Regions from separate parts of the Kitasatospora sp. NPDC101183 genome, predicted to be linked through region 4. Evidence: riboswitches for the same ligand, from Rfam matches in the RefSeq annotation. Region 4 holds a riboswitch; each other region holds the start of a gene.
The links. Region 4 has a riboswitch for cyclic di-AMP ahead of ACIRRS_RS15855 (M23 family metallopeptidase). Riboswitches for the same ligand answer to the same signal wherever they lie in the genome.
Positions count from the first base shown of each region.

Region 1: it holds a riboswitch for cyclic di-AMP, as region 4 does, so the genes downstream of both, ACIRRS_RS23635 (NlpC/P60 family protein) here and ACIRRS_RS15855 (M23 family metallopeptidase) in region 4, are expected to answer to the same signal.
Region 2: it holds a riboswitch for cyclic di-AMP, as region 4 does, so the genes downstream of both, ACIRRS_RS20260 (peptidoglycan DD-metalloendopeptidase family protein) here and ACIRRS_RS15855 (M23 family metallopeptidase) in region 4, are expected to answer to the same signal.
Region 3: it holds a riboswitch for cyclic di-AMP, as region 4 does, so the genes downstream of both, ACIRRS_RS12510 (transglycosylase family protein) here and ACIRRS_RS15855 (M23 family metallopeptidase) in region 4, are expected to answer to the same signal.

Region 1 covers NZ_JBIWOW010000016.1:177,837-182,266, forward strand. The annotation lists gene ACIRRS_RS23625 (NYN domain-containing protein) at 1-639, shown strand, start outside; gene ACIRRS_RS23630 (NlpC/P60 family protein) at 841-1,878, shown strand; cyclic di-AMP (ydaO/yuaA leader) riboswitch at 2,218-2,367, shown strand; gene ACIRRS_RS23635 (NlpC/P60 family protein) at 2,378-3,478, shown strand; gene ACIRRS_RS23640 (NlpC/P60 family protein) at 3,704-4,430, shown strand, end outside.
Region 2 covers NZ_JBIWOW010000013.1:212,943-217,372, reverse strand. The annotation lists gene purB (adenylosuccinate lyase) at 1-1,113, shown strand, start outside; gene ACIRRS_RS20265 (MFS transporter) at 1,139-2,683, opposite strand; cyclic di-AMP (ydaO/yuaA leader) riboswitch at 2,996-3,179, shown strand; gene ACIRRS_RS20260 (peptidoglycan DD-metalloendopeptidase family protein) at 3,182-4,168, shown strand; gene ACIRRS_RS20255 (DUF2470 domain-containing protein) at 4,370-4,430, opposite strand, start outside.
Region 3 covers NZ_JBIWOW010000007.1:353,383-357,812, forward strand. The annotation lists gene ACIRRS_RS12495 (MazG family protein) at 1-597, shown strand, start outside; gene ACIRRS_RS12500 (SDR family NAD(P)-dependent oxidoreductase) at 605-1,021, opposite strand; gene ACIRRS_RS12505 (cytochrome P450) at 1,290-2,567, shown strand; cyclic di-AMP (ydaO/yuaA leader) riboswitch at 2,804-2,971, shown strand; gene ACIRRS_RS12510 (transglycosylase family protein) at 2,977-3,738, shown strand; gene eno (phosphopyruvate hydratase) at 3,991-4,430, shown strand, end outside.
Region 4 covers NZ_JBIWOW010000010.1:23,273-27,702, forward strand. The annotation lists gene ACIRRS_RS15850 (hypothetical protein) at 1-264, shown strand, start outside; gene ACIRRS_RS15855 (M23 family metallopeptidase) at 329-1,180, opposite strand; cyclic di-AMP (ydaO/yuaA leader) riboswitch at 1,193-1,351, opposite strand; gene ACIRRS_RS15860 (YiaA/YiaB family inner membrane protein) at 1,561-1,845, shown strand; gene ACIRRS_RS15865 (alpha/beta fold hydrolase) at 1,939-2,763, shown strand; gene ACIRRS_RS15870 (TetR/AcrR family transcriptional regulator) at 2,794-3,375, shown strand; gene ACIRRS_RS15875 (SpoIIE family protein phosphatase) at 3,489-4,430, shown strand, end outside.

The sequences.
Region 1 (4,430 bases), on a different contig from region 4:
CTGGAGACCGCCGTCGAGCAGGGCCGCCGGTCGGCCCGCGAGGGGCGCAGCGTCGAGGACATGAGGCTGCGGCTGCTGCTGGACACCGTGCTGCAGTCCGCGCAGGGCCTCCAGCGGGAGCTGGCGCTGCCCGTCTCCCAGATCCGCCCGGCGGACCTGGTGGAGGCGGTGGTGCCGGGGGCCGCCTCGCCGCACGACGTGGCCCGGCGGGGGCTGGCGGAGGACGATCCGGCGCTGCTGGACCAGCTGCTGGCGATCCCGCAGGTCCACCTGGTGGTGGACGGCTACAACGTGACCAAGACGGGGTACCCGACGCTGCCGCTGGAGCAGCAGCGGATCAGGCTGCTGGGCGGGCTGGCGATGCTGGCGCAGCGCACGCAGGCGGAGGTCACCTGCGTGTTCGACGGGCAGGACCTGGACGTGCCGGTGATCATGGCGCCTCCGCGCGGGGTCCGGGTGCGGTTCAGCCGGACCGGGGAGACGGCGGACGAGCTGATCCGGCGTCTGGTGCGGGCCGAGCCCCAGGGCCGTCCGGTGGTGGTGGTCTCCACCGACCGGGAGGTGGCCGAGGGCGTGCGCAAGGCGGGTGCGCGCCCGGTCGCCTCGGTGCTGCTGCTGAACCGGCTCGCGCGGCCCTGACCGGCCGCCGTCGGGCATGACGGCTGGTCAGCCGCCGGTGGGCCGCGGTGTGCGGATCTGGTGAAGTCCGGGAGGAAAGCGGAGTTCACGCCTTCGGGGGAGTGGCGGAACGCTTCGATCTTCTACTAGGGTCTGGCGTCAAACCTATTTCCGGATTCTCACTCGTTCTGGTGAGTCCGTATGGAAGAAGGAGCCGGTCTCTTGGCCTCCCACCGCCGTCCCAAGCAGCCGAGTCGCGCGCGGGTCTCCGTGTTCACCGCTGCCGCTGCGACCGCGGTCGCCCTCTCGGCCCAGGTGGCCGCGCACGCCGCGCCCCAGCCGAACAAGGAAGATGTCAAGGCGCAGATCGACAAGCTCCAGGAGGAGCAGGAGCAGGCGGCCGAGAAGTACAACGGCGCCAAGGAGCGGGCCGACCAGCTGCGCAAGCAGGCCGCGACCCTCCAGGACCAGGTGGCCCGCAGCCAGGAGCAGATGACCCAGCTGCAGACCGGTCTGGCCGGGGTGGCGGGCGAGCAGTACCGCACCGGCGGCATCGACCCGTCCGTCCAGCTGATGCTCTCCTCCGACCCGTCCGGCTACCTGCAGAAGGCGTCCAGCGTCCAGCAGGCCACCGCCAGCCAGAGCGAGGCCCTCAAGGGGCTGCTGGAGCAGCAGCGCAAGCTGGACCAGGAGAAGGCCGAGGCGGCCGCCGTCCTGACCTCGCTGGACACCACCACCAAGGACCTCAACCAGGCCAAGGCGGACGTCAACGCCAAGCTCAAGTCCGCGCAGGACCTGCTGAACTCGCTCAGCGCCTCCGACCGCGCCGCGCTGAAGGCCCAGCAGGCCGCCGCCGACCGCGCCTCGCGCGGCTCGGACCGCGCGGACCTCGGCCCGCTGCCGCAGGCGAGCGGCTATGCGGGCGTGGCCGTGTCCAAGGCGATGGGCAAGCAGGGCTCCCCGTACGTGTGGGGCTCGACCGGGCCGAACACCTTCGACTGCTCGGGCCTGATGGTCTGGGCGTACGGCCAGGCCGGCATCTCGCTGCCGCGCACCTCGCAGGAGCAGGGCAACGTCGGTACCCGGGTGCCCTCGCTGGACCAGGCCCAGCCGGGCGACCTGGTGGTCTACGGCCCCGACCGGCACCACGTCGGGATGTACATCGGCAACGGCATGGTGGTCCACGCGCCGCACACCGGTGACGTGGTGAAGGTGATGAAGGCCGACGCGATGCCGATCAACACGATCCGCCGGGTCTGACGTCCCGACACGCCGGGACGGGCCCTGCGGGCCCTGTGACTCGCACCACCCCCGTCTCCTCGGGGGTGGTGTTCGTTTTTGACCGTCCGATGGCTGATTCGTGAAATCAGATCAGCTATGCGTATGGATGTGATCACCTTCGGTCATTTTCACAAAAGAACTTGGGTAATCTTCCGTCTTTTTTCTGACAAGGATTTGAACCGATCACGGTTCAGTTACTAGGGTCGTGCTCCGAACCACCGCACTGTCGATCGCCCAGCCTGGGTGGCGGCGGTGGTTCCCGCCGAGTTCGCGAAGCAGCGGGGCAGGTCGGTACGACTGTCCGACAGGGGAGCCCAGTAACCGGGGGCGCTGTGGAACGGAGCCGGGGAACCATGTTCCTCCGGGGTGAATCGGCGCCAGGTCGGCCGGTGGAACGGCCGTGAGGCGTCGTAGGGTGCTTCCGGCCCGAACCCGTCAGCTCACCCGGTAGGCGGACGTGAAGAAGGAGCCCGCCTTCGTGGCGTCCCATCGTCGTCCCAAGCCCGCCGGGCGCACTCGCGTCTCGATCCTGACCGGTGTCGCCGCCGCGGCCGTCGCGCTCTCCGCGCAGACCGGCGCCCACGCCGACCCGCAGCCCACCCTGGACCAGGTCAAGGGTCAGGTCGACAAGCTCAACGAGCAGGCCGAGCAGGCGAGCGAGAAGTACAACGCCTCGCAGGAGAAGCAGCAGACGCTGCAGAAGCAGGTCTCGGACCTCCAGGACCAGGTCGCCCGGCAGCAGTCGAAGGTGACGGACCTGCAGGGCGGTCTCGCCGAGGTCGCCGGGGAGCAGTACCGCAACGGCGGCATATCCCCGACCGTCCAGCTGATGTTCAACTCCAGCCCGGACAGCTTCCTCAACCAGGCCGGCCAGCTGAACCAGGTGAGCAGCACCCAGAAGGGGCAGCTCAAGGAGCTCCAGGGCGAGCAGCGCCAGCTGGACCAGGCGCGCGGTGAGGCCCAGGGCAAGCTCACCGAGCTCGACGCCACCACCAAGCAGCTCAAGGCGGACAAGGACGACATCCAGGGCAAGCTCAAGGCCGCCCAGGACCTCCTCAACACGCTGACCGAGAAGCAGCGCGAGGAGATGCGCGCGGCCGACGCTGCCGCAGCCGCCAAGGCGCAGGCCGAGGCGACGAAGGCCGCCCCGCCCGCCGCCGACCGCGCCTCGCGCGACAGCAGCCGCAGCAGCGACGTCGCCGCCCCGGTCTCCGTCGCCCCCGGCAGCTCGCACGGCGCCGCCGCCCTGTCGTACGCGGCCTCCAAGCTCGGCAGCCCGTACGTCTACGGCGCCACCGGCCCCGGCTCGTTCGACTGCTCGGGTCTGGTGCAGTGGGCGTTCAACCAGGCCGGCGTGTCGCTGCCGCGCACCTCGCAGGAGCAGGCCCACGCCGGCACCCGGATCGGCAGCGACCTCTCCGTGGCGCAGCCCGGCGACGTGCTGATCTTCTACGGCGACGCCCACCACGTCGGCATCTACGCCGGCAACGGCCAGGTGCTGCACGCGCCCAAGCCGGGTGCCTCGGTGCGCTACGAGGCGGTCTCCAACATGCCGCTGGCGTCCGTCGTGCGGGTCTGATCCCGTCCGGTTCCTCCAGGCCCGGCCTCCCCTCGCGGGAGGCCGGGCCTGCGGCTTTGTCGGCGGCTCGCTCTGATGTCTGATTCAGGGGTGAATATTCGGGCTGGTAGGGGTTTGGACTCGATTGCCCGGACTCGCTAACGTCTGCCACCGGACTCCCGCTCCAGGGCCGCCCGTTCCGGGCGGCGGCGGGGCCCGCGCCGCAGGATCGGAGTCGCAGCCGTCATGCCCGTGCACCGCCGTTCCCGACTGCTCGCCCGTGCGCTGGTGCTGACCGCGGCCGCCACCACCGCCATCGGCGTCACCGCCGCGGGCGGCGCCCAGGCCGCCCCCGGAAGCCCGGACGGGCCCAGCCGCAAGGACGTCAAGTCCCAGGTCGAGCAGCTGTACGACGAGGCCGAGCAGGCCTCGGAGAAGTACAACGCCGCGCAGGAGGCCCAGAAGCGCCTCCAGGGCGAGACCACCGTCCTCCAGGGCGAGATCGCCACCGCGCAGGACCAGCTCAACGAGCTGCGCGGCGACCTCGCCGCCGTGGCCGGAGCCGAGTACCGGGGCGGCGGGATGGCCAGGACCGCCCAGCTGATGCTCTCCAGCGACCCGGAGGGCTACCTCTCCCGGGCCCGCACGCTCGACCAGGCCGCCACCCGCCAGCAGGAGACGCTGCACGAGGTGGTCACCCGTCAGCGCCGGCTCGACCAGCGGCGCACCGAGGCCGCCGCCAAGCTGGAGGCGCTGGAGCAGACCCGCCGCACCCTGGCCGACAGCAAGCAGGACATCCAGCAGCGCCTGGCCAAGGCGCAGAAGCTGCTCAACAGCCTCAGCGCGGGCGAGCGCGCGCGGATGACCGCCCAGGACGCCCGGGACGCCGAGCAGCGCGCCACCCGGGGCACCGACCGGCTCGACCTCGGCGACGCCCCGCCCGCCTCCGAGCGCGGAGCGGCCGCGCTGGCCG
Region 2 (4,430 bases), on a different contig from region 4:
CTGACCGAGAACGTCGAGCAGCTGCAGATCCGCCAGTCCCTGGAGCACGTGCGGGACCGTACGGTCGCCGTGCTGGTGCGCCTGTCGAGCCTGGCCGCGCAGCACTCCGAGCTGGTCATGGCCGGCCGCTCGCACAACGTGGCCGCGCAGGCCACCACCCTGGGCAAGCGCTTCGCGTCGATCGCGGACGAGCTGCTGGTCGCCTTCCGCCGCCTGGAGGAGCTGATCGCCCGCTACCCGCTGCGCGGGATCAAGGGCCCCGTCGGTACGGCCCAGGACATGCTGGACCTGCTGGGCGGCGACACGGACAAGCTGGCCGAGCTGGAGCGCCGCGTGGCCTCCCACCTCGGGTTCGACAACGTGCTGACCAGCGTCGGCCAGGTCTACCCGCGCTCGCTGGACTTCGAGGTGCTCACCGCCCTCGTCCAGCTGGCCGCCGCGCCGTCCAGCCTGGCCAAGACCATCCGCCTGATGGCCGGGCACGAGCTGGTCACGGAGGGCTTCAAGGAGGGCCAGGTCGGCTCCTCCGCGATGCCGCACAAGATGAACACCCGCTCCTGCGAGCGCGTCAACGGCCTGGCCGTCATCCTGCGCGGCTACGCGTCGATGACCGGCGAGCTGGCCGGCGACCAGTGGAACGAGGGCGACGTCTCCTGCTCGGTGGTGCGCCGGGTCGCGCTGCCGGACGCGTTCTTCGCCTTCGACGGCCTGCTGGAGACCTTCCTCACCGTCCTGGACGAGTTCGGGGCCTTCCCCGCCGTGATCGAGGCCGAGCTCGACCGCTACCTGCCGTTCCTCGCCACCACCAAGGTGCTGATGGGCGCGGTGCGCGCGGGCGTGGGCCGCGAGACCGCGCACGAGGTCATCAAGGAGCACGCCGTCGCCTCGGCGCTGGCGATGCGCGCGGGCGCCCGGGAGAACGAGCTGCTGGACCGCCTCGCCGCCGACGAGCGGATTCCGCTGGACCGGGCCGCGCTGGACGCACTGCTGGCCGACAGGCTGTCCTTCACGGGCGCGGCCGGGGCGCAGGTCGCCGAGGTCGTCCGCCGGGTCGAGGCCGTCGCGGCCGCGTACCCGGAGGCGGCGAAGTACGCTCCGGCCGACATCCTCTAATAGGGCGACATTCTCTGACCATTCGTCAGGTCTTCTTCGAGGGCCCCGTCGCCGTTCCGGTGGCGGGGCCCTCGGGCGTCCGGGTGCGGCCCGGGTCCAGCGGCGGGGTGGTGGTGCCGCAGGGCCAGTCGCAGTTCGGCTCGGCCACCGGCTGCGCCTCGTCGTCCGGGGCCAGGACGTTGCCGCGGATGGTCGCGAAGGCGGTCAGGCCGCCCGCGGTGAGCAGGCCCGCGCAGATCAGCATCGCGGTGTGGAAGGCGGAGTCCACCGAGGACGGGACGCGGTAGGCGTCCCCGCTGAGCCCGGCCAGGGAGGGGAGGGCGGCGACGGCGAGCAGGCCGGCCGCGCGGGCGGCGGCGTTGTTGACGCCGCTGGCGATGCCCGCGTGCCGCACCTCCACGGCGGCCAGCACTGTCGCCGTCAGCGGGGCGACCAGCAGGGTCATGCCGCTGCCCATGACGGCCACGGCGGGCAGGACGTCCAGCCAGTAGGAGGAGTGCGGGCCCGTGCGCAGCATCAGCAGCACCCCGGCGGCGCACAGCAGCGGGCCGACGGTGAGCGGCAGGCGAGGGCCGATGCGCTTGCCGAGGCGCCCGGAGCGGGCCGAGAAGAGCAGCATCAGCACGGTGATCGGCACCAGGGCGAAGCCGGAGACCAGCGGGGAGAACCCCGCGACGATCTGCAGCTGCACCACCAGCAGGAAGAACACCCCGCTGAAGGCGGCGTAGACGCAGAGGGTGACGAGGTTCACGGCCGTGAACAGCCGGGAGGAGAAGAGGCCCAGAGGCAGCATCGGCTCCGGGGTGCGGCGCTCGACGACCAGGAAGGCCGCGCCGAGCAGGACGCCGAGCGCGCCGGAGACCCAGACGGCGGGGGAGACGCCCTCGCCGGCGGCCGTCAGGGCGTAGGTGATCGCGCCGAGGGAGAGCGCGCCGAGCAGGGCGCCGAGCACGTCGAACTTTCCGGCCGCGCCCTCGTCCCGGCTCTCGGGGACGAAGCGGGAGGTGACGGCGATCACGGCGGCGGCCAGTGGCAGGTTCAGCAGGAAGATCCAGCGCCAGCCGGGCCCGTCCACCAGCCAGCCGCCGAGGAAGGGGCCGATCGCGGCGGACACCCCGCCGAGGCCGGACCACAGGCCCACCGCGGGCGAGCGGTCGTCCGGGTGGAAGACGGCCTGGAGCATGGCGAGGGAGCCGGGGGTGAGCAGGGCTCCGCCGATGCCCTGGACGGCGCGGGCGGCGATCAGCACGTGGATGTTCGGCGCGGCGGCGCAGGCCGCGGAGGCGATCGCGAACCAGACCACGCCGAGCAGGAACACCCGGCGCCGGCCGTAGCGGTCGCCGAGCGCGCCGCCGAGCAGGATCAGCCCGGCGAGCGTGAGCAGGTAGGCGTTGAGCGTCCACTGCAGGGACGCGAGGGAGGCGCCGAGATCGGCGCCGATGCGGGGCAGGGCGACGTTGACGACCGTGCCGTCGAGCATCGCCATGCTGGAGCCGAGCACCGTCGCCAGTAGTACCCAGCGACCCTGCGCGGTGCCCAGGCGCAGGGTGCCGGCCTCGGAGGTGGCCACGGGCAGATCCTCTGCCCGCTGGGGTGTGCGTGACAAGGGTCACCGGGTGGTGTGTCGGAGGTGGGCGGTGGGTGAGCGGGTGGCTGCGGGGCGTCGCGGAGTTCGGCGCAGGGTCGTGGATCAGTGGCGCCGAGTGAATGGATGGTGCACGTACGGTGCTTCCGGGGGTTCGGAGGGTGACCGTTTCGGCGGGGATCGTTGCGGGTTCAAGAGATCGACATTGCTTCACCCGGACGGATGAGTTTTAGTTCAGCGACCGACCGGCCAGCCCGGTTGGACCCACCGGGTGGAACGCCGAGTCCTGCCGCTGCCCGGTGGCTCGCAACGAACTCTGTACGGCAGGAGCGGGGGACCCACAGGTAAGTCGCCGGACCGGTGTCCGTGCCCATTCGGGTGCGTACGGCCAGGACCGGCTTGGGGTGAAGCCGCATCATGCGGCCGGGCAACTCCAGCCCGAACCCGACAGCTCACCTCGCAGGCGTCGGAGAGGAAACTTCCATGCCTGCACAGGCTCGTCGTATCACCCTGCCCCGCGCCGCCCGGATCGGCATCGCCACCGCGGTGACCGGGGTCTCCTTCGTCCTCCCGCTGGTGACGGCGGTGAACGCCCAGGCCCACACCGGCGGGCACGCCGCTCCGGCCTCCGCCTCCGCTCCCGCTCCCGCTGCTTCGGCTCCGGCTGCCGGCTCCGCCTCGGCTTCCGCTTCGGCGGAGGGCTACCGGGTCGTCGGGGGTGACACCCTGTCGAAGATCGCCGACGCGAAGCACGTCGAGGGCGGGTGGCACGCGCTGTACGAGCGGAACCGCTCGGTCGTCGGCGCCGACCCGAACCTGATCTTCCCGGGTCAGCAGCTGACGCTGGGCGGGCACGTGGCCGCTCAGGCTGCTCCTGCCGAGAAGCCGGCTGCGCCTGTTGCGCCCGCCCAGAAGCCGGCCGCCGCGCCGCAGGCCGCCCAGCAGGGCGACCTCCAGGTGACCACCGAGGTCGCCAAGCCGTCCGCCCAGGTCCAGACCCAGGTTCAGGTCGCCACCGCCGCCCCGGCGCAGGCCGTCACCGCCGTGCCGGTCGCCGCCACCTCGGGCTACGTCGCGCCGCTGGCCAACCCGAAGCTCGGCGAGGCGTACGGCGTTGCGGGCTCGATGTGGGCCTCCGGCCACCACACCGGCCAGGACTTCGTCGCCTCCACCGGCACCCCGCTGCGCGCGGTCGCGGGCGGTGTCGTGGTGAAGGCCGGCAACGGCGGCGCCTACGGCAACGAGGTCGAGATCAAGCTCGCCGACGGCAAGTACGCGCAGTACGCGCACCTCTCGTCGATCGGCGTGAAGATCGGTCAGAACGTGACCGCCGGCCAGCAGATCGGCCTCTCCGGTGCGACCGGCAACGTGACCGGCCCGCACCTGCACTTCGAGATCCGTACCGGTCCGGAGTACGGCTCGGACATCGACCCGGTCGCGTACCTGCGGGCGCACGGCGTCGCGCTCTGACGCGTCGGGCCCTGATGCGTCGGGCTGCTTGAACCACCGCTGGTGCGGGGCGAATCGGGCCCCCGGGATGGTCATGTCGGGTGACCGCTCGACCGGGTGACCGCCGCACCGGCGGACATGGGCGCGGGACACGCCCAGGCTGGCCCGGCTTCGTGGGACCTCTCCCCACGAGGCCGGGCCGGCCGTTTGCGCTGTCCGGCGTCAGGCGCGGTGGGCGGGGAGGCCCTGGTGGGCGGCGGTGATGAGGTCGTGGACGCGGTGG
Region 3 (4,430 bases), on a different contig from region 4:
GGCTGCCCCTGGGACGCCGAGCAGACGCACGAGAGCCTGGTGAAGTACCTGGTCGAGGAGGCGTACGAGCTGGTCGAGGCCATCGAGGAGGGGGACCGCGACACGCTGCGCGAGGAGCTGGGCGACGTCCTGCTCCAGGTGTTCTTCCACTCGCGCATCGCCGAGGAGGACGGGCAGGAGCCGTTCTCCATCGACGACGTGGCCGGGGACATCGTCGACAAGCTGGTCTACCGGCACCCGCACGTGTTCGCGGGCGAGCGGGCCGAGGGCGCCGCCGAGGTCGAGGCGAACTGGGAGCAGCTGAAGGCGGCCGAGAAGGCGGACCGGGAGTCCGTCCTGGACGGCGTCCCGGCGGGGCTGCCCGCCCTGGCGTACGCGGCGAAGCTGGTGTCCCGGGTGCGGCGGGCGGGCTTCGGGAAGGTGCCGGACGAGCCGTACGAGCTGCCGGCCGAGCTGACCGCCGAGTCGGCGGGCCGGCTGCTGCTGGCCGTGGCGCAGCGGGCGCACGACGCCGGGGTGGACGTGGACGCGGCGCTGCGCGCGGCGGCGCGCCGCTACCGGGGCGCGGTGCGCGCGGCCGAGGGGCTCCAGCCGTAGGGGAGCGTCACGCGGCGGTGGTGTGCTCCACCGGCAGCGGGAGGACGACCTCGGCGATGGCGTCGCCGACCAGGGCGACGAGTTCGGCGAGGCGCTCCAGGTCGAGGTGGGCGGGCAGTTCGGCGAGGGAGACGATCCGCTCGCCGTCCGGCCCGGCCACGCAGAAGAGGTCGATCGGGCCGAGGTGCTTCTCGGCGGTGTCGACGACGGCGGCCACGTCGCTGGGGCGGCGGACGTCCCCGTGGACGCCGACGACGGGGCAGCCCGGGCGGTCGAGCTCGGAGGCGAGGTCCTCCGCGACGCCGACGTGCTGGTCGGCGATCAGCATCCCGGCGGCGCCGGCGGCGGTGAACCGGCGGGCGAGGTCGGCCCCCGACCCGCCGTCGAGTACCGCGATGACGACGACTGCCCCGGCGACCCGCATGGTCTGCTCCTCCCTGTGGGCGACACCGCACCGGCGCCCACGCGTACTGCGGAGGATCGTAGGCACGTCCTGACCCCCCGCAACAGGGATTACCCCTCAGGTGACCAGGCTCACGCCAGGCGCCGCGCCAAGAGCTGTCCAAGAACCGTCCACGGGCCGGGCACGGGCCGGCCACGCGCCGTCGATGCGCCGGGCGCACGCCGTTCGCGAACCGTTCGCGCGCCGTTGACGGACGGGGCGCGCCCCCGCCACCGGATACCGTCGACCCATGCCAGCTCAGCCCGACGCCACCGCCCCTCAGCTCTTCACCTGGGAGTTCGCCGCCGACCCGTACCCGGCGTACGCCTGGCTGCGCGAGCACGCCCCGGTGCACCGCACCACGCTGCCGAGCGGGGTCGAGGCCTGGCTGGTGACGAGGTACGCGGACGCCCGCCAGGCGCTCGCGGACGGACGGCTGTCGAAGAACCCGGCGCACCACAGCGAACAGGCGCACCGCACCGGCCGGGTGGGCATCCCGGGTGAGCGGCAGGCGGACCTGATGACCCACCTGCTGAACATCGACCCGCCGGACCACACCCGGCTGCGCCGCCTGGTGTCCAAGGCGTTCACCCCGCGCCGGGTGGCCGAGTTCGAGCCGAGGGTGCAGCAGCTCACCGACCGGCTGATCGACGGCTTCGCGCAGCGCGGATCGGCGGACCTCATCCACGAGTTCGCCTTCCCGCTCCCCATCTACGCGATCTGCGACCTGCTCGGCGTGCCGCCCGAGGACCAGGACGACCTGCGGGACTGGGCCGGTGCGATGATCCGCCACCACGGCGGCCAACGCGGCGGCGTGGGGCGGGCGGTGAAGAAGATCCGCGCCTACCTGCTGGAGCTGATCCACCGCAAGCGCGCCGACCTCGGGGACGACCTGATCTCCGGCCTGATCCGGGCGAGCGACCACGGCGAGCACCTGACGGAGAACGAGGCCGCCGCGATGGCCTTCATCCTCCTCTTCGCCGGGTTCGAGACCACGATCAACCTGATCGGGAACGGGGCCTACGCCCTGTTCCGCAACCCGGATCAGCGCCGGCTGCTCCAGGAGTCGGTGGCCCGCGGCGAGAGCGCCCTGCTGGAGACGGGGATCGAGGAACTCCTGCGCTACGACGGGCCGGTGGAGCTGGCGACCTGGCGGTTCGCGACCGAGCCGCTGTCGATCGGCGGGGTGTCCGTTCCGGTGGGGGACCCGGTGCTGGTGGTGCTCGCGGCGGCCGACCGCGACCCGGCGAGGTTCTCGGACGAGAACACCCTCGACCTGGCCCGGGCCGACAACCCCCACCTGGGCTTCGGGCACGGCATCCACTACTGCATCGGCGCCCCGCTGGCCCGCCTGGAGGGCCGCGCGGCGCTGGCCACGCTGCTCTCCCGGCTGCCCGACGTACGGCTGGCGGAGGAGCCGGAGAACCTGCGCTGGCGCGGCGGTCTGATCATGCGTGGACTGCGGGAACTGCCGGTCGAATTCAGCCCGGAAATCCGCTCCCCGCACGCGGTTCCGGCCACTCCCTGACGTCCTTCGAGACACCGACACGCTGACGGGGCGTCGCCGGCAGCCTGTCGATCGGGGTGTGAACACGCATCAAATCGGACAAACCGGCGCCGTGCGTAGGCGAGCGACCACTGGCCGTGATTTCTGTGTGATATCGGCGAGATGAGCTTGTGATCGAGCTGATGATCTGTCTAGTCTCCGTGGAGTTCGCAGCTGCGGACCCCGAACGCGGAACGCCGAATCCTGCCCGCCGCGCCACGGGAAACCGACCAGAACCCTGGGCAGGGGCGGGGGACCCAGGTTTGTTGCCGTCCCCACGGCTTGGGGTGAAGCCGCCCGCGCGGAGCCGACTCCGCGTCACGGCGGCCGGGCCACCTCCCGGTCCGAACCCGACAGCTCACCTCGCAGGCGTGCGGAGAGGGACCTCTTCATGCTGCTCGTTGGATCTGGCCGTCACCGTCGTCGCACCCAGGCCGAGAAGGTCATCGCCGTCGCCGGTGTGGCCGGCGTCGGACTCGCACTGCCGCTCCTCACCGCCACCGGCGCCTCCGCGGCCCCCGCCTCCACCTGGGACGCCGTCGCCCAGTGCGAGAGCGGCGGCAACTGGAGCATCAACACCGGCAACGGCTTCTACGGCGGCCTGCAGTTCACCTCCAGCACCTGGAAGGCGTACGGCGGCACCTCCTACGCCGCGCAGGCCAACCAGGCCAGCAAGGGCCAGCAGATCGCCGTCGCCGAGAAGGTGCTCGCCTCCCAGGGCCCCGGCGCCTGGCCCGTCTGCTCCCAGAAGGCCGGCCTGAGCAAGGGCGGCCCGGCCGCCTCCGTCGACACCTCCTCGGACACCAAGGCCCAGTCCGCGCCCAAGGCCCAGAAGCAGGCCCAGAAGCCCGTCCAGCAGCAGGCCCAGAAGCCGGCGCAGGAGAAGCCCGCCCAGTCGTACGCCCCGAAGCACGCGGCCCCGAAGGCGGCCGAGAAGCCCGCCGCGCAGTCGTACGCTCCCAAGCACGCCGCCCCGCAGGCCGCCGCGCCCAAGGCTGGGGACTACACCGTGCGCTCCGGTGACACCCTGTCGACCATCGCTGCCGCCCAGGGCGTCTCCGGCGGCTGGCAGTCGCTGTACTCCGGCAACCGCGCCACCGTGGGCGGCGACCCGGACCTGATCCTCCCGGGCCAGGTGCTGCACCTCGGCTGAGCCGACCGGACGTCAGAGGGGCCGGCCGGCAGGGCCGGCCCCTTCGTCCGCGTTCGCCCGGGATCGGGCTGCCGACCCGGGGCGCCCAGGTGAACTACCGGTGGGTAGCACGGCCACACGCTGAGACGGGACCGAGGCCGACGTGGCCGTGGAGGCCCGGGCGGTTAGGCTCTGGTCGTAACGACTCCGCAATCCTCCCGCCGACATCACCACCCCGGTCGGCCGGGACCTGCTTCCGCAAGGAGATGCCACGTGCCGTCCATCGATGTCGTCGTAGCCCGTGAGATCCTCGACAGCCGCGGCAACCCCACGGTCGAGGTCGAGGTCGGCCTCGACGACGGCAGCACCGGCCGTGCCGCCGTTCCGTCCGGTGCCTCCACCGGCGCCTTCGAGGCGCTCGAGCTGCGCGACGGTGACAAGAACCGCTACTTCGGCAAGGGCGTGGAGAAGGCCGTCCTGGCCGTCATCGAGCAGATCGGCCCGGAGCTGGTCGGCTACGACGCCACCGAGCAGCGCCTGATCGACCAGGCCATGCTCGACCTGGACGCCACCCCGGACAAGTCCTCGCTCGGTGCCAACGCCATCCTGGGCGTCTCCCTGGCCGTCGCGCACGCCGCCTCCGAGGCCAGCGACCTGCCGCTGTTCCGCTACCTGGGCGGCCCGAACGCGCACGTCCTGCCCGTCCCGATGAT
Region 4 (4,430 bases):
ACCGACGGCGCGCGCCGGCTGCTGGAGCACGGGCTGATGCGGCGCAGCTACCGCAACCTGGAGGAGCTGACGGCGCTGGGCCGGCCGATGCCGGAGGAGCTGACGGGGGACTTCGAGGAGCTGGAGGAGGCGGCGGCGCAGGCGGCGCTGGACCTGCTCGGGGAGTGGACGGTGCCGGGCCTGGCGCGGCTGCTGGTCGAGGAGTTCCCGGAGCTGGCGCCGGAGCCGGGCGCGGAGGAGATCGACGCGTACCTGGGGCGGTAGGACGGGCACGGAAGGGGCCCGCCGGGGCCCCTTCCGTGCCTACGTCCGTACGTCCGGACGTCCGTTACGGGTTGACGCCGCGCTGCTGGAGCCAGGACTCCGGGTCGACCGGGGCGCCGCCGCCGGGGCGGACCTCCAGGTGCAGGTGCGGGCCGGTGACGTTGCCGGTGGCGCCGACCTTGCCGATCTGCTGACCGCCGGTGACGCTGCCCGAGCCCTTGATGATCGAGGAGAGGTGGCAGTACCAGATCTCGGTGCCGTCGGGCAGGGTCTCGACGATGCGGTAGCCGTACGAGCCGGACCAGCCGGCCGAGGTGATGACGCCCTGGCCGATGGCCATGACCGGGGTGCCGGTGTCGGCGGCGAAGTCCAGGCCGGTGTGCAGGTGGGCCCAGTAGCGGGCGCTCTGGCCGTAGTGGGCGGAGAGGCGGTAGTCGGACTCGGCGACCGGCAGGGTGAGGGCGGCGGCCTTCTTGGCCTCGGCCTCCGCCGCGGCCTTCTTCGCCTCGGCCTCCTTGGCGGCGGCCTTGGCCTCCGCCTCCTTCGCGGCCTGGAGGCGGGCGGTCTCCTCGGCGGCGGTGCGCTGGCTGTCGGCCTGCTGCTGGATGCGGGCGGCGAGCGCGAGGCCGGGGTCGGCGGCGAGGGCGACCGGGGTCTCGTCGGGGGCCTCGACGGCGGGGGCGGCGGCCGGGGTCGCGGAGGCGAAGCCGGTGGCGCCCAGGGTGGCGGCGACGGCGGTGACGCCGAGCAGCGGGGAGGCCCCGCGGGTCTGACGCGGCATCCGGTGGCGGTTGGCCTCGGCCTCGGGGGCCGCGCCGAGGGGGCCGGTGCCGTCCGGCTCGAAGCCGTCGTGGCCGGGGTGACCGGGGTGGTCGAGCAGCTGGATTCCGGCTGCGGGGGTGTGCGTCGACGCCACGGGGGCGCGCTCCTTTCCTTCCCTCGCGCCTACCGGGTTAGCTGACGGGTTCGGAGCAGGAAGGTCTCCTACGGCCGGGCCGGAGCCCCGCCGATTCACCCCAAGGAACGTGGTTCCCCGGCTCCCTGACCTGCCCGGAGGCCGGTCGGCGGGATTAGGCGACGGCGCACGGTGCCGTCTGGGTACGGCGTTGACGACCGCGCTGCGTTATCAAACGTTAATCCGAGGAGGCTCTGATTCCAAGCCGTTCGTCCGGGACGAACGGGAAGCCCGTGAGGGGACGTCAACGAACGATCCCTCACGCGGGGCGCCGCACGCACGGCCCCGACTGAGTACCGGTACTCATGTGCGAGGGCCGGGGCGCCAGCATGCTGGGCGCCATGAGCGCACCGATGCAGAGCCGCACGACGGCCGCCTACTACATCCAGGCCGTCCTCTCCTTCGCGATCTCCGGCACGGCCCTCGCCGTCGGGATCGCCTACCTGCCCGTCGGGGGGTGGGTCCGCGCCTTCCTGGGGGTGGGCCTGCTCTACACCGTCACCTCCGCGTTCACGCTGGCCAAGGTGATCCGGGACCGGCAGGAGGCCGGCGACACCGTCGCCCGGGTCGACCAGGCGCGGCTGGAGAAGCTGCTGGCCGAGCACGACCCGTTCCAGGGGCCCTGACGGGGCCGTGTCGCCGACCGCTTGACGGCTAAGGCTATTAGCCTTAGCTTTATGGCTATCGGCAGCACGAACCCCGGAGCGAGGAGATTCCCCATGAACGGCACCGCCACCCCGGCCACCGGCCACCTCGACCTCCCCGGCGGCCGGATCGCCTACGACGACACCCGGCAGGGCGACGGCCTCCCCGTCGTCCTGCTCCCGGGGATGCTCGACAGCCGCACCGCCTACCGCCACCTCAGGCCGCTGCTCACCGCCGCCGGGCGGCGGGTCGTCACCATGGACCTGCGCGGCTTCGGCGAGAGCTCCATCGCCTGGGACGACTACTCCCCCGCCGCGATCGCCGGCGACGCCCTCGCCCTCCTCGACCACCTCGGCATCGAGCGGGCCGTCCTGGTCGGGCAGTCCTACACCGGCGCCACCGTCGTCCGGGCCGCGATCGACGCGCCGGAGCGGGTCGCCGGGATCGCGCTGATCGACGCCTTCGTGGAGAACCCGCCGAGCGGCCTGATGAAGGCCGTCATGACGGCGATGGGCGCGATGCTCGTCCACTGGCCCGCCTCCTGGGGCCTCTACCTGCGGAAGATGGCCTACCCGGGCCCCAAGCCGGCCGACTTCGACGCGTACGTGGACGGGCTGGTCGCCGCCCTGCGCACCCCCGGCCGCAAGGCCGCCACCCGGGGCCACGTCGGCGGGGACTCCGCGCCGGTGGGCTGGGCGGAGCAGGTCCGCTGCCCGGCGATCGTCCTGATGGGCTCCAAGGACCCCGACTTCCCGGACCCGGCGGCCGTCGCGCAGCGGCAGGCGGAGAAGCTGCGGGCGGAGAAGGTGATGATCGACGGGTCGGGGCACTACCCGATGGCCGACAACCCGCAGGCCGTCGCGGACGCCCTGCTGCCCTTCCTCGCCCGGCTCGCCTGAGCCCGCCCCCTCGGACGGAGAGAGACCCCCATGCCCCGCGTAGGACTGAACCCCGAGCAGGTCGTCGACCACGCCCTCGGCCTCATCGACGAGCAGGGCGCGGACGGGCTGACGCTCGCCGCCGTCGCCGCCCGGGCCGGCGTGGCCACGCCCTCGCTGTACAAGCACGTCAGCGGCGGCCTGACCGAGCTGCGGCGGCTGATCGCCGTCCGCGTCACCGGGGACCTCGCCGACCGGCTCGCGGAGGCGGCGGTCGGGCGCGGCGGGGACGAGGCCGTCGCGGCGGTGCTGCGCGCGTACCAGGCGTACGCCGTCGCGTACCCGCAGCGCTACCGCGCCCTGCCGCAGGCGCCGCAGCCCGACGAGGACCTCACCAGGGCGGCGACCCGGCTGGTCGGGGTGATCGTCGCGGTGCTGCGCGGGTACGGGCTGGACGGCTCGGAGGCGATCCACGCCGCCCGTACGGTGCGCTCGGCGGCCCACGGCTTCGCGGCGCTGAGCACCTCGGGCGCCTTCCAGCTCGCCGAGGACCTGACGCAGACGCACGAGCGCATCGTCACGGCGCTGACGACCGCGCTGCGGCACTGGCCGGGGGCGCACGGGTCGGCGTGAGGTCCGCCCCCCGGCGCGGGGAACAACGAGGGAACAATATGTGCCCCGTTTAGGGGCGCGCGAGGGGCGTGGGGTGGGAGTCGGGGCCGGGGGTTATGGGGTATGAAGAATCAGTGCCCCCCGCCGACGAGACCATCCGGACGACGCCGCGCAGCCCCATGCGGTGCGTGCGCCTGTTGCTCGGGTGCGGCAGCGCGGCCGAACTGCTGGGGACGGTGCTGGCCGAGGGGCCCGGCTGGATCACCGGGGAGGGCTCGGCGCTCTACCTCGTCGACGCGGGCGGGATGCTGCGGCTGACGGCCTCGCACGGGCTGCCCACGTGGGCGCACGAGCGGTACGGGGTCGTCGACCCCGCCGGGGACCTCCCGGCGGCGATGGCCCTGCGGTTACGCCGCCCGTACCTGATGAGCCCCGAGCACACCAGCGCCGACTACCCCAACCGCAACGCCGGGATGGGCACCGGCATGGTCGCCGTGGTCACCCTGCCGATGGTGGTGGACGAGCAGCCGGTCGGGGTGCTGGCCCTGGCACTGGCCCACCGGGGGACGGTCCCGCGCCGCGACCTGGACGTGCTGGAGACCATCGGCGAGGCCTGCGCCCACCGCCTCGCCCACCTCCTGGACCACGCGGACGTGCGCACCCTCCCGGCCCCCGGCGCGGGCGAGGGGCCCGCGCACCCGCTGGTCTCGCTCGCCGTCCGCGCCTCCGGGCACGGCGCCTTCGAGCGCGACCTCGTCACCGGCGAGAGCTACTGGGACGAGGCGGCCTTCCGCCTCGCCGGCCGGCCCGCCGACCCGGACGGCACGGCGCCGGACCTGGAGCGGATCGTCCACCCCGAGGACCTGCCCGACGTGCAGGCCGCCCTCGCCGAGGCGCTGGCGGCCGGCGGGCGCTACCGGATCGGCTACCGGATGCTGCGCCGGGGCGGCCGGGAGACCCGGGTCGAGGAGTCCGGCGAGGTGATGCTGGACGTCCACGGCCGCCCGGTGCGGATCGCCGGCCTGCTCGCCGAGGTGCGGCGGGAGGAGGAGGCCCGGGCCAGGAGCGCCGGACAG